One region of the Paenibacillus antri genome, then DNA from elsewhere that is predicted to be linked to it. Evidence: riboswitches for the same ligand, from Rfam matches in the RefSeq annotation. Region 1 holds a riboswitch; the other holds the start of a gene.
What was found. Region 1 has a riboswitch for cyclic di-GMP ahead of FE782_RS21715 (chemotaxis protein CheX). Riboswitches for the same ligand answer to the same signal wherever they lie in the genome.
Positions count from the first base shown of each region.

Region 2: linked by a shared signal. The riboswitch ahead of FE782_RS30325 (S-layer homology domain-containing protein) and the one ahead of FE782_RS21715 (chemotaxis protein CheX) in region 1 are both predicted to bind cyclic di-GMP.

Region 1 covers NZ_VCIW01000016.1:162,545-169,875, forward strand. Annotated here, with positions in the region: gene FE782_RS21690 (D-2-hydroxyacid dehydrogenase) at 1-793, shown strand, start outside; gene FE782_RS21695 (YwaF family protein) at 822-1,544, shown strand; gene FE782_RS21700 (circularly permuted type 2 ATP-grasp protein) at 1,664-3,127, shown strand; gene FE782_RS21705 (alpha-E domain-containing protein) at 3,162-4,109, shown strand; gene FE782_RS21710 (transglutaminase family protein) at 4,106-4,969, shown strand; cyclic di-GMP riboswitch class I at 5,053-5,134, shown strand; gene FE782_RS21715 (chemotaxis protein CheX) at 5,226-5,675, shown strand; gene FE782_RS21720 (diacylglycerol/lipid kinase family protein) at 5,704-6,612, shown strand; gene FE782_RS21725 (VOC family protein) at 6,781-7,188, shown strand; gene FE782_RS21730 (ThuA domain-containing protein) at 7,185-7,331, shown strand, end outside.
Region 2 covers NZ_VCIW01000034.1:36,046-43,376, forward strand. Annotated here, with positions in the region: gene FE782_RS30325 (S-layer homology domain-containing protein) at 1-3,714, opposite strand, end outside; cyclic di-GMP riboswitch class I at 3,824-3,917, opposite strand; gene clpC (ATP-dependent protease ATP-binding subunit ClpC) at 4,059-6,506, opposite strand; gene mcsB (protein-arginine kinase McsB) at 6,543-7,331, opposite strand, start outside.

The DNA.
Region 1 (7,331 bases):
CGTGTTGTCCGAGTCGTCCCGCGTAAGATGGCTGCAAAGCTGGAGCGCCGGCATGGATCATCTGGAAATCGATCGCTACCTGGAGCGAGGGATCGAGCTGACGAGCGCGAACGGCGTGCACGCGTATCCGATCTCCGAAACCGTGTTCGCGATGCTGCTCGCCTTCACGCGCAAGATCGACGCATACATTCGCAACCAACAGCATCGAAAATGGGACCACGCCGGCCTCAAATCCGAGATGCACGGCAAGACGATCGGCATCGTCGGCGTCGGCGCGATCGGGGAAGAGACGGCGCGCATCGCGAAGGCGGCGTTCGGCATGCGCGTGCTCGGCGTGCGCCGGTCGGGGGCGCCGTCGCCCGCCGTCGACGAGATGTTCGCGGTCGAACGGTTGCTCGACATGCTGCCGGCCTGCGATTACGTCGTCGCCGTCGTACCGTCGACGTCCGAGTCGAAGCATCTGTTCGACGCCCGCGCGTTCGCGGCGATGAAGGAGACGGCGTACTTCGTGAACGTCGGACGCGGCAGCGTCGTCGACACCGAAGCGCTGATCGACGCTTTGAACGCCGGGCGAATCGCCGGAGCGGGGCTCGACGTCTTCGAGGAAGAGCCGCTGCCGGCGGATCATCCGCTCTGGGCGATGAATAACGTCATCGTGACGCCGCATACGGCCGGGTCGACCGAGCGGTACGCGGAGAGAGCGGTCGATATTTTCCTGAGCAACCTGGAGATGGTGCTGAACGGCCGTCCGCCGGCGATCAATCGGCTCGGCGCGCAAGGCAAGCGCTACTGATTCCGAACGAAGAAGGGAGGGTCGGGACATGAGGGAACCGTTCGTCTTATTTTCCGCGGCGCACGGAGCGGGTCTGCTCGCGGCGGCGCTGGCGGTAGCGGCGATCGTCGGCTTCCGCGCCGCGCTGCGCCGTCCGACGGCCAACCGTATCGCGCGGTACGGGCTTGCCGGCTTGCTCGCCGCCTCGGAGGCAGCGCTATACTCCTGGTATACGATAACGGACGCTTGGGGGCTCTACGCGCTGCCGTTCCAGCTGTGCACAATGACGTTGTGGTTTTCCGTGTTCGCTTTGTTGACACGAAAGCGGACGTTAGTAGAGATTTCGTTCTTCCTCGGCATCTTAGGCGCGCTGCAAGCGCTGGCGACGCCGTACTTGACCGTAGGCTTTCCCGACTTCCGTTACTTTCACTTCTTCCTCGCGCATATCGGCATCGTCAGCGCCGGCGTATTTCTTACCGCGGTGGACGGGATCCGACCGACCTGGCATTCCGCGCTCCGATCGCTGCTCTGGTTGAACGCGCTCGCCGTCCCCGCGGGCATCGCGAACGCGATCACGGGCGAAAATTTCATGTTCCTTGCGCGAAAGCCGTCGACGGGCTCGCTGCTCGACGCATTGGCGCCGTGGCCTTGGTACATTCTCGAGCTCGAGGCGGTGGCGCTGCTGATGATCTTCGCGCTGCTCGGCATCGTAAAGGCGGCCGACGCCATCGCGTCGCGACGAGGAAAGCGCAACCAACCGGATTTATCCTAATTGACGTAAGGTGTGTGTAATATATTATTGAAAATTCCTCTAATAATGTCATTTACAATAACATTTACTGTTATTAATATGAAAGTAGATGACATTATACAGTAGAGGAGGCCGTTCGCATGAACCTATCGCAATCGCAGTCCGGGTTGCCGTTCGCGGCGGCGACAGCTGCATATTACGACGAGATGCACGACGCCGGGGGGCGGGTCAGGCCGCATTACGAGGAGGTCTGCCGAACGTTCGAGCGCATGACGCCGGAAATCGTGGCGCGCCGGCAAGCCGCGATGAACGATCGCATGCTCGAAGAAGGGATCACCTATACGCTCTACGACCCCGGTCAAGCGGATCCGCTCGAGCGGACGATCCCGTTCGATCTGATCCCCCGCATTATCCCGAACGCGGAGTGGCGGGAGCTCGAGCGCGGACTCGTGCAGCGCACGAAGGCGCTGAACTGCTTCCTGGCCGACGTGTATCACGAGCAGCATATCTTGCACGACGGAATCATTCCCCGCAAGCTCATCGTCGCGAACCGGTATTTTCGTCCGGAGATGATGCGCCTGCAGGTGCCGAACGGCATCTATACGACCTGCGCCGGCATCGACCTGATCCGCGACGAGCAAGGTAATTATTTCGTGCTCGAAGACAACCTGCGTTCGCCTTCAGGCTACTCCTACCTCTTCACCTCGCGTTCGATCATGAAGCGGCTGTTCCGCGAGCTGTACTTCTCGCATCCGATCGAAGAGGTCGACCACAGCTTGAATCATTTCCTCGCCGCGCTGAAGCGTATGTCCCCCTCGGATCGTGCGAACCCGACGATCGCGCTGCTTACGCCGGGCAGCTATAACTCCGCTTATTTCGAACATACGTATTTAGCCCAGCAGATGGGCATCGAGCTCGTCGAAGGCCGAGATTTGGTATGCATGGACCATAAGATCTACATGCGAACCCGGTCGGGGCTGCGCCGCATCGACGTCATCTATCGGCGGATCGACGACGACTTCCTCGATCCGCTCGCCTTCCGACCCGACTCGCTGCTCGGCGTAGCCGGCGTCATGAACGCGTACCGCGCGGGCAACGTCGCGATCGCGAACGCGCCGGGCACCGGCGTGGCGGACGACAAGGCGATCTACACGTTCGTTCCCGACATGATCAAATATTATTTGAACGAGGAGCCGATTCTGTCGAACGTACCTACGTATCTGCTCTCGAGACCCGACGAGCGGGAGTTCGTGCTCTCGCGGCTCGGCGAGATGGTCGTGAAGGAGACGTCGCTCTCCGGCGGCTACGGCATGCTGATCGGTCCGACCGCCACGGACGAGGAGATCGCGTCGTTCGCGGTCAAGATTCGAGAGAATCCGTCGAATTACATCGCGCAGCCTACGATCAAGCTGTCCACGGCGCCGATTTATCGGGACGGCGGCTTCGTCCCGCGCCATATCGATCTTCGGGCGTTCGTGCTGTCGGGCCGAGAGACGCACGTCATCCCCGGCGGGTTGACGCGGGTCGCCATGAAGGAAGGTTCGCTCGTCGTCAACTCCTCGCAAGGGGGCGGCGTGAAAGACACATGGGTGCTGGGGACGTAACGTTTTCCAATATATCGGAATGGGGGCGGCGGCGATGATGAATCGCATTGCGGAATCGTTGTTCTGGATCGGGCGGTACACCGAGCGGGCGGAAAACCACGCTCGCTTGATCGACGCGTTCTATCACATCCGGGAGGAGACGTCTTCGGGCGAGCGGCTGTGGATCCGCATCGTACAGGCGCTGGGCGACCCGGCGGTGTTCGAAACGGTGTATCGCACGTACGGCGAACGCGAAGTGTTGCACTACATGATTCTGGATCCGAATCATATGAATTCGATCCAATCCTGCGTCCATCAGGCGCGTTCGAATCTCAAAGCGATCCGCGACCGGCTGCCGGAGGAGCTGTGGGATATCCTGAACGGCTTCGCGCTCTGGCTCAAGAGCAACGAGACGGACGAACTGCTGCTCGATTCGCCGTTCTTGTTCCTGAAGCGCGTGAAGGAATGGCTCGGCGCGTTCTACGGCGCGGCGCATCATACGATGATGCGGGACCGTCACTGGCATATGATGGAGAGCGGACGGTTTCTCGAGCGGGCGGAAAATACGGCAAGGCTGTTCGATTCGGTCTATCACTCGATTCTGGAGGACCCGAAGAAGACGCAGTTTTACTTGTTTTCCGCGGTGCGGGCGATCGGCGGCGCGGACGTGTTCCGGCGCCTCCATATGGATCTCTTTTCAGTGGAAAACGTCGTCTCTCTGCTCATCCTCAACGAGAAGTTTCCCCGTTCGGTGCAATTCGGCCTCGGTGAACTGGAAGGGCAGCTTCGCTCGCTCCGCAATCTCGAAAGCTCCGACGCGGCGTACGATAAAGCGATCCGGCTCGTCGTCAAGGCGAGAGCGGAGCTTTCGTGGCTGGAAGGAACCGATGGCGGAGAAGCCTCCCTTCACGACAACCTGGTGCATTGCATGACGGTCATCCACGGGCTCGGAGGCTTGATCGGGAATGCGTTCTTTCGCGAGGAGCAGGGGGCGGGCGCATGAAGTTCAAAATTTGTCACGTCACCACGTACCGATACGACGAGCCGGTCACGGACAGTGTCAATGAAATCCGACTCGCTCCGCGTACGAACTATCGGCAATCCTGTTACCACCACTCCGTCGCGATCGAGCCGAACGCGCCGCTCCTTACCTACGAGGACGGCTTCGGCAACCGGATCCATGCGTTCACCGTCAATAACTCGCATCGGGAGCTCGTCATTCGGTCCGAATCGACGGTCGTCACGCACGATAACGACGGGGTGCGCAAGCGAGTGTTGACGCCCGAAGAGGATTGGGCGACGCTCGCGGACGACGCCGTGCAGAACAAGTACGCCGAATATTTGATCCCGACGCCTTACACGGAGGCGAACGACGACGTGGCCGCGTTCGCGGCGTCGTGCGGGCGGCCTGGCGCGGGCGTCTACGAGCAGACGATGGAGCTCGTCTCCAGGATTTACGAGGAGTTCGAGTATCGGCCGAACGCGACCCGCATCGGCACAACGCCCGCGGAGCTGCTCGAGGGGCGAGCCGGCGTCTGTCAAGACTTCGCGCATTTGATGATCGCCGCATGCCGATTATCGGGCATTCCGGCGCGATACGCGAGCGGGTACCACTTCATCGGCGATCTGCAGACGCGCGCCGCCGATTTCGAGCAGGCGTCCCATGCATGGGTGGAGGCGTATATTCCGGGCACCGGCTGGCTCGGGTTCGACCCGACGAACAATAACCGCGTCGACGGCCGATATATCAAGCTCGGTCACGGCCGCGATTATCTCGATATCGTGCCGGTGAAGGGGATTTACCGCGGAACGCCGAACCAGCGGCTGTTCGTCGACGTCGACGTGCAGCTGATCGACAAATAAAATGGGAAATGTAAGCAAACTAAATTATTATAGTGCCAAAGTATGACCTGTATGGTAGAATAAGCCCATATTACTAGTCTTCTAAATCGAAAAGGCAAACCTTCCGAAAGGTAGGGGCGCAAAGCCACAGGCCTAAGGCTGAGCTAAGGCAGCTGGGTTGCCGAAATTGCGGAGACGTTTCGTTCGTTCTCGAATGAACGCCCGGCGATTCGGGCGTTTTTTTGTTGCGAAAATGGACAAAGAGGGGGAGATCTTCATGCAGGCCGAACTCATTAACCCGTTCTTGACTTCTTCGATACAAGTATTCGAGACGATCGTTCAAGTGAAGCCCACCGTGGGCAAATTACAGCTAAAGCAAATGCGATATACGGAAGATTACGTATGGCTTAAAATCCGCATCCACGGCCAGATGGAGAAGGAGATCTTGTTCGGCTTCCCCGACACGATGGCGATGAATATCGTCTCGACGATGCTCGGAGGATATGCGGTCACGGAGCTCGACGACATGTGCCGGAGCGCCGTAGCGGAGCTGGGCAATATGATCAGCGGCAATGCCAGCACGATACTGTATCACAACGGCATCGCCGTCGACATTACGCCGCCGAGCCTCGTCGGCGACGGCGCGATCGATTGGGGCAAGAAGGCCGTCAGCATCCCGTTATCGGTCGAGCGGATCGGAGATTTCGACATCAATATTCTCGTCTGACGCGCGGACGCACGGAGGAACGCTGCTCATGGCAAGGCTTGGGTTTATCGTGAACGCCGCTTCCGGCAACGGGCGAGGGGCGAAGGTTTGGTCCGCCGTCGAACGGGAGCTTTCGGCAAGAAGCGTGCCGTACGACGTCTTTCGGACGGAGGCGTCCGGCCACGCGACGGCGCTCGCGCAGCGGATGGTCCGGGATCGGTCGTACGATTCGATCACGGCGATCGGCGGCGACGGCACGGTGAACGAGGTCGCGGCGGGGCTGCTCGGCAGCGACGTGGCGCTCGGGCATATCGGCGCCGGCTCGGGCAACGATTTCGCGCGGGCTATGGGGCTGCCTTCGGAGCCGAGCGAGGCGGTCGAGGCGCTCGTGCGCGGGGATCGGCTCGAGATCGACGTCGGCCGCGCGGGCGGGCGCGTCTTCGTCAATTCGTTCGGTTCCGGCTTCGACGGCGAAGTGGCCGCGAGGTCGAACGGCTCTCCGTGGAAGCGGTGGATGAATAAGATCGGACTGGGCGCCGTCTCCTACGGTTTGATCGTACTGGCGGCGCTCGGCGCATATCGTCCTGCGCGGGTCAACGTCGCATTGGACGGCCGATCGTACGACTTCGATGACGTCTGGCTCGTCGTCGCGGCGAATTTGCCGTATCTCGGCGGCGGGATGCATATTTGTCCCGGCGCGTCCGCGACGGACGGCGTCATGGACGTGTGCGTCGTGCACGGCCTCGGGCGGCTGCGGCTGCTGCGCCACTTCCCGCTCATTTATCGCGGCGCGCATGTCTCGCTGCCGTATGTTACGATGCTGCGCGGCGCGCGCCTGAGTCTGAAGAGCGATCGAACGCTGGCCTGCCACGTGGACGGGGAAACCGCCGAGCCGTTGGTTACCGAGCTGACGCTCGTTCCGCGGGGGCTCTCGTTGATCGTTCCGGAGCGCCAATGACGTTGGTTGGGAGCAACCCGTTTCGCCGGTTCGGCGGTGCGGGTTGTTTGGCATGTTCCGAAGGAGCTTGCAACCGGGGGAGCGGAACATGGCGAGCGAGGACGTCTCGTCGGACGTTGTATGCTACAATGGAAGCGTTGCACTCGGAACCTGAGGGAGGAACGAACCATGTATGAAGCGCTGCATCATGTCGCGGTCGTCGTCGTCGATCTGGAACGAGCCAGACGATTCTACGGCGGCGTGCTCGGACTCGAGGAATTGGACGGCCGTCCCGCCTTTCCGTTCCCCGGCGCGTGGTATGCGCTCGGGGAGGATCAACTGCATCTGATCGTGCATGACGAGGCCAAGACGCTGCGAGGCGCCTTCTCGATCGATTCGAAAGACGGCCACTTCGCCGTACGCGTGCGCGACGCCTCGGAAGTGAGAGCCCGGCTCGAGGCGGCCGATTGGCCGTTCGACGATCGCCCGCAGAGCATTACGGGGTGGCACCAATTGTTCACGACGGATCCGGACGGCAACGTCCTAGAATTCAACAGCAAAATTCCCTCGCGGGAGGAAGGCGGCAAAAACGAATGACGAAGAAAACCGTAATCGCCCTAGTAGGAGACTATTATCATCGTGCGTCGTGGGCGGAAGCGGCGCTGCGCCTCGCCGCGGCGGGCCTGGAGGACGTAGAATTGCGGTTCGTCGAGGAAGCGGGATTCGAAGCGGCGTTGGGA
Region 2 (7,331 bases), on a different contig from region 1:
TAACGACGAGGCGTCCGTCTTCGCGAGCGACGTTCCGTTCACCGAAACCTCGTATACGTCGGATCCCGCGTAACCCGCGCCCCAACCGTACTGATGCCAATAGTAGAACTTGCTCTCCCCGCTTGCGAAGGCGATGCCGCCCACGCTCTTCATCGACGGCGCGTACGCGACCGGCGCGAACGTCGCCGCATCGAACAGTAGCAGCGTCGGGTCCCATTGACCCGTAACGACGAACAGCTTGCCGGCGTAGTCGTACACGTGGCGGTGGGCATTCTCTTCGTCGCCGGCCGCGGAGACTGCGTTCAGATGTCGTACGATCGAGTAATCGGGTAAGCTCACTTCCGTTACCAGTTGGCGTTCCGCGTCGTTGACGATATACAGCTTCGTCCGGTCTTCCGAGAGATCGATGCCAGACGGCCGGTAAGGAAGCTTCAAGGTATGGACGATGGCTCGGCTCTCCAAGTCTACCGTATACAAGTTCCAGAACGCCTTGTCGACGGCATACAAAAGATTCGAGGCGACATCGACGGCGATGTCGGCGATGATGCCGTCGAACGCGACACCCTGACTCGCGACGGGCGGCAGCGTCTCGACGGCGTCCTTTTCCACGATTTCAATTATAGATTTCCCGTTCAGGGCGGAGACGACCGCCAGCTTATCCGTTCCGTTCGCGAGCCGCGCCGTCGTTCCATCCGTATGATATTGGCCGGTTTGCTCGAAGCTGCCATAATCGTATACGCCGATCAGCTTGTCTTTCGCCGTGTAGAAAGAACCGTCTGCCAGCTGGAACGCGATATCCGCGAAGCCCCGGTTCAGCGCGTACACGTACCGCATGTCGTCATACTTGCTGTCCGTCGTACGGAATACGGTGCCCGCGCCGTTAAAGGCGTATCGCCCGTCCGGGGACAATTCGAAATTCGTGCTCATCGCATAATTCCCGTGGTACGGGGAGTCGTACCCGTCCGCGTCCGCGAACGCCCCGTTCGCTACGGGGAAGGCGGTCAGATCCCGGGGGGACGTATCCGTCGTGACCGCGTAAAGTTTATTTAGCGTCGGATGCATATGGATAAAGCTCTGCTGTCGGATGCCGGTCGTTGCGATTTCCGTCATGGTCGCCCTTGCATAGGACTTGATATCCGTCCACTGCGAAGAGCCCGACGACACGTAGAAGGTTCCGCTGCGATCGACCGCGATGTCGTACGGATCGATAGCGACGTCCGCCAACGCTTTCGTCTCGAGCGTCGACGCGTCCAAGACGGCGATCGCGCCCGATTGATCCTCCCTGTACGACGAATGCTCGCCTTTCAAAAGCCCGACGTACAACTCCCCGTCGGCGTAAGCGATGCTCTCGGGCGGCAACGGGAGGGCGACCGTAACGATTTCTTCCGTGTCGTAGTTTACGGCGTGCAGCGCTTGTCCTGCCTTATCCGTCATGAAGAGAATCGGTTCGGTCGGATGCTCGATCAGATCCGTCGGCGTAAAGTCCAACGGAATGTGTTTATTGTAATAGGTCGTCGCCCATGCGGCCGCGCTGAACGCCGATTCCGTCATCGCCGCCCCTGCAGTTACCTTATAGTATCTTGTGCTGTGCGGAGCGTTCGTCGGATCGACGACGAGCGGTTCGTCCATCCGCTCGATTCGCGTCTTATTCCCGGTTTCGTCGAGGAACGGCCGGTATTCTCCGTCCTGCGAATCGCTGTAGTACACGTAGTAATATTCCGCGTGTTCCACGGCGTCCCACAGCAATCCCAACTCGGTGTTGGAAATCGCGAATGCCGCGACGTTCTCCGGCGCGTTCAACCGAATGCGTTCGCTGAACCGCTCGAACTTCCATAGCCCCGTCGCTTGGTCCCACACCGCCTCGAATACGATCGTATCCCCATAGAACAGCTTCATCGCGTCGCCGTCCCGCAGCGGTACCGCCCCATCCGCCGGATGACGGTCCAAGGTTGCGACATATCCGTCGTTGATCGCGTAACCGACGGCTTCGGTTCCTCCGTAATAAACGGCCGCGTACACCGATCCGGACACGGTGATCGAGGACAGGAACACGCTAGGATGAGCTTCGCTCGAGCCCTCGCGCGTCGCCGTGTAGACGCCGCCGTCCAGCGGAACGCTCGCTTGGACCGCGAAGATGCCGTAAGTCGCTCCCGCCGCCGTATACACGGCCTCGTAGACGGAGTCCGATACGCTGTTCTTCAACGTCCATCGATGCTGGGTCGCGTCGCCCGGGATGTCGTATGCCGCAACCAGCTTGTCGCCCGTTACGAAGACGGCTTGCGCCGTAGGCGCCGGAGCCTCGGGCTCGCCCGACCCCGGTTCGCTCGGCACGGTCGGCACGGTCGGCACGGTCGGTACGTTCGGCACGGTCGGCACGGTCGGCGCCGTCGGCGACGACCCCTCCGGAGCGCTTACAGGATCGTCCGGCTCCGTACCAACGCCGCCGCTCGCCCCTTCTCCGCCGATGATAATCTCGGTCACCCCTTCGGACAGTTCGTATCGGACTACGGTCTGCTCGAAGCTGACGCCCTCGATGTGAACGGCCGCGAAGAGAATCTTGCCTTCCCCCGTTACCGCGATCGCCGCGTGCACGACGATCTCTTCGACCACGGAGCCTTCCGCAATGTCGATTTTGGCGGCGGAGACGACGGTAACCATACGGAAATCGCCGACGAGACGAACCGAGGCGGACGCTTCGGTCGTCATGACCTCGACCTCGAGGAAGCCCTGCGTCGCGTTGTTTTCCTCCAGCTTTACGCCCGTCTTTACGACAGTGCGATGGATGACGGTGCCGCCTTGCGCGACTAAGCGAACCTCGCCCGTCACTTTCTCGACGATCACGTCGTTCAAGGAGGAGTCGGAGATCACGATGCTGTTCTCCCCGCCCCCGGCGACGATCGTTCTCCCTTCCACCGTCACGCGGTCGAGATACACTTCGCCTTCCCCGATCCCGGGAGCCAAGTACAGATCGCCCTGAATCACCGTGTTTTTCAACGTGACGTCCGGACTGCGGACCGTTACGTTCCCGGCCACGACGGTTTGCTCCTCGTCCTTCCCGAAAGCAGCCGGTTTATGTAGGATCTTGCCCGCCGCCCTGTCCAGCAGCGCGACGGCTTCGGCCCGCGTGATCGGCGACGCCGGACGGAACGCACCGTCGGGATACCCTTGCAAATATCCTTCGGCCGCGATCGCGTCGACGTACCCGATGCTCCACGCCGGGATGTCGCCGCGGTCCGTAAACGCGGACGCAGTCCCGCCGCCTTCCGCCGCCGCTTCCAGCTTCAGCAGCGCAGCAACCATTTTCGCAGCCTCTTGTCTGCTGATTTCGCGATCCGGACGGAACGTGCCGTCTTCGTACCCGGACGCGTATCCGGCCCTCGCGGCCTTCGCGACGTCGTCGGCGAACCATGCGTCCGCTTCGACGTCCAAGAAGGCGGAATCCGAAGCGTGGGCATATCCGTATACGCGATTGACGAGCGCGACGAATTCCGCCCTCGAGATCGTCTCATCCGGACGGACGCTCCCATCGGCGTACCCTTTCACAAACCCGCTGTCGGCCCATTCCGCAAGCTGCTCCTTGGCCCAGCTTTGCTCCATGTCCGTAAATACGGGCGGTTCTTGCGCAACGTCCCCCGCGAGCGCGCTCGCCGGCGCAAGCGAAGCGAGCGACAGGCAGCCCGCCATCAACAGGGACAACAATTTTCTAATAGCCAACTCGGTCTCTCCCTCTCCTGTGTCGAAAATGTAGTCAAAAAAGCAGTCAAAAAAATAGACTCTCCCCGTTACCGGGAACAGTCTATTGTTGCGGATGATGACGATCTCCATCGGTAACCCGGCGATCGTAGCTTATCGGAAGGATAAGCGGTAGACCCGTAGCTTTGCGTCCATTGCTTTCGCAATGTTTGCCTTTAGTTATTTAGTTGCATGCCGAACGTTCCGCAATATTTCTTAAGCTCCATTTTACTGTTGAAGGATGTCGAACGCAATCGATTTTTGCTATATTTTGCAATAATAAAGAAGACCCGAGTCCCCCTTGGGGGCATCGGGTCTTCGCTTCGTTACTTCTGCGTCACTTCGCTGTGCACGGACAGCTCGCCGTCTTTCTCGTCGATGAGCACCGTGTCGCCCTTCTTGATCGTGCCGCGGAGCAGCTCCTCGGACAACCGATCCTCGATGTGCTTCTGGATCGCCCGGCGCAGCGGACGCGCGCCGTACGTCGGATCGAAGCCTTCCTTCGCGAGGAACGCCTTCGCCGAATCCGTCAGCGAGAAGTCGATGTCTTGCGACTTCAGGCGCTTGCGCAGCTCCTCGGACATGAGCGAGACGATCTCCGAGATATGCGATTGCTCGAGCGGATGGAACACGATCGACTCGTCGATCCGGTTCAGGAACTCCGGACGGAAGCTCTTCTTCAGCTCCGCGAGCACCTTCTCGCGCATCGCCTCGTACGCGTTCTTCGTCTGCTGCGCCGCGTCGCCCGTCGTGAAGCCGAGCGTCGCGTTCTTCTTGATCGTGTCCGCGCCGACGTTCGACGTCATGATGATGAGCGTGTTGCGGAAGTCGACCGATCGCCCCTTGGAGTCCGTCAAGCGGCCGTCCTCGAGCACTTGCAAGAGGATGTTGAACACTTCCGGGTGCGCCTTCTCGATTTCGTCGAGCAGCACGACGCTGTACGGCTTGCGGCGCACCTTCTCGGTCAGCTGGCCGCCTTCCTCGTAGCCGACGTATCCCGGAGGTGCCCCGACGAGGCGGGACGTGGAGTGCTTCTCCATGTACTCCGACATATCGATGCGGATGACCGCATTTTCGTCGCCGAACATCGCTTCGGCAAGCGCCCGCGCCAGCTCCGTCTTACCGACGCCCGTCGGTCCAAGGAAGATGAAGGAGCCCATCGGACGCTTCGGATCCTTCAATCCGGCGCGGGAGCGGCGTACCGCTCGAGAAATCGCCTTGACCGCTTCGTCTTGGCCGATGACGCGGTTATGCAAGATTTCTTCCATCTTAAGCAAGCGCTCGGTTTCTTCCTCCGCCAGCTTCACGACCGGGATCCCGGTCCAGCTTGCGACGACCTGGGCGATATCGTCCGGCGTCACCTCGGAGTCCGTGCGGCCTTGCTTTTCCTTCCACTCGTTCTTCGTTTCCTCGAGCTCGTCGCGCAGCTTCTGCTCCGTGTCGCGGAGCGAAGCGGCCTTCTCGAACTCTTGGCTTTGAACGGCGGCGTCCTTCTCCTTGCGGATATCTTCCAGACGGGACTCGAGCTGCTTCAGGTTCGGCGGTACCGTGTACGTGCGCAGGCGCACCTTCGAGCCCGCTTCGTCGATCAAGTCGATCGCCTTGTCCGGCAAGAACCGGTCGCTGATGTAGCGGTCGGACAGGCGCACCGCTTGCTCGAGCGCATCGTCCGTAATTTTCACCCGGTGATGCGCTTCGTAGCGATCGCGCAGGCCGCGAAGAATGAGGATCGCTTCGTCGACCGTCGGCTCGTCGACCGTGATCGGCTGGAAGCGGCGCTCGAGCGCGGCGTCCTTCTCGATATATTTCCGATACTCATCCAGCGTCGTCGCCCCGATGCACTGGAGCTCGCCGCGCGCGAGCGCCGGCTTCAGAATGTTCGACGCGTCGATCGCGCCTTCCGCGCCGCCCGCGCCGATCAAAGTGTGCAGCTCGTCGATGAACAGGATGATGTTGCCCGCTTGGCGGATCTCATCCATGATCTTCTTGAGGCGATCTTCGAATTCGCCGCGGTATTTCGTGCCCGCCACGACGGAGCCCATGTCGAGCGTCATGACGCGCTTGTCGCGCAGCGTCTCCGGAATTTCGTTCGCCACGATGCGTTGGGCGAGACCTTCCGCGACGGCCGTCTTACCGACGCCCGGCTCCCCGATGAGCACCGGGTTGTTTTTCGTCCGGCGGCTCAGCACCTGAATGACGCGTTCGATCTCCTTCGAACGGCCGATGACCGGATCGAGGTTGCCGTCCTTCGCCACCGCCGTGAGATCCCGCGCCAGCGAGTCCAGCGTCGGCGTATTGACGTTCGCCGGCGTATTGCCGTGTCCGCTCGAGGACGCTTCGCTGCTGCCGAGCAGCTGGAGCACTTGCTGGCGCGCCTTGTTCAGGCTTACCCCGAGGTTGTTCAGCACGCGCGCCGCGACGCCTTCGCCTTCGCGAATCAGGCCGAGCAAGATATGCTCCGTGCCGACGTACGTATGGCCGAGCTTGCGCGCTTCGTCCATCGACAGCTCGATGACCTTCTTCGCGCGAGGCGTATATGCGATATTCGTCGGCTGCTCTTGACCGCGGCCGATGAGCGATTCCACTTCGTCTTGAATTTTCTCGAGACCGAGACCGAGACCGATCAGCGCCTTCGCGGCGATGCCGTCGCCTTCGCGAATGAGGCCGAGCAAAATATGCTCCGTGCCGATATTGTTATGGCCTAACCGTACCGCTTCTTCCTGCGCGAGGGCGAGCACCTTCTGGGCGCGCTCCGTGAAACGTCCAAACATCATAAGTAGACACCTCCGAATATATAGAAATGAAATTTACTACCGTCCGCTCGGATTCAGCCGCTCCCGGAACAGCTTCGCGCGATGCGCGTCGCGTTCGTCGGGGCTTAAGGGGCGGCCGTAGTGGTGTTGAAGATAGCCCGGCTGCGTCATCACGAGCAGCTCGTTCATGACCTTCGGCGAGAGCCCCTCGATCAGGCCGAGGTCGATTCCCAGCCGGACGTCGGACAGCCGCTGGGCCGCCTCCTTCGAATCCATGATCTCAGCATAACATAAAATGCCAAACGAGCGTCGAATCCGATCCGTCAATTTCGCGCGGGATTCGTTCAGCAGCTTCTGCCGCGCCGCCTTCTCGTGCTCGATGATTTGCCGGGCGACCCCATGCAGGTTGTCGATGATCTCCTCTTCGGTCTGGCCGAGGGTGATTTGGTTCGAAATTTGGAAGATGTTCCCCATCACCTCGCTGCCTTCTCCGTACAGCCCACGGACGGCGAGGCCGACCTGTTGGATCGCTTGGAGAATCCGATTCATCTGCTGCGTCATGACGAGGGCGGGCAGATGCATCATAACCGAAGCCCGGATGCCGGTGCCGACGTTCGTCGGGCAGCTCGTCAAGTACCCATGCTTCTCGTCGTAAGCGTAATCGACGACCGACTCGAAGATGTCGTCGATGCGTCCCGCGACGTCCCAAGCCTCCTTCAGCTGAAATCCGGGGTACAACACCTGTATGCGCAGATGGTCCTCTTCATTCACCATAATGCTGACCGCTTCGTTGCCGCTGAGAATGACGGCCCCGTTCCGCGCCTCGTTCGCGAGGTTCGGCGAGAT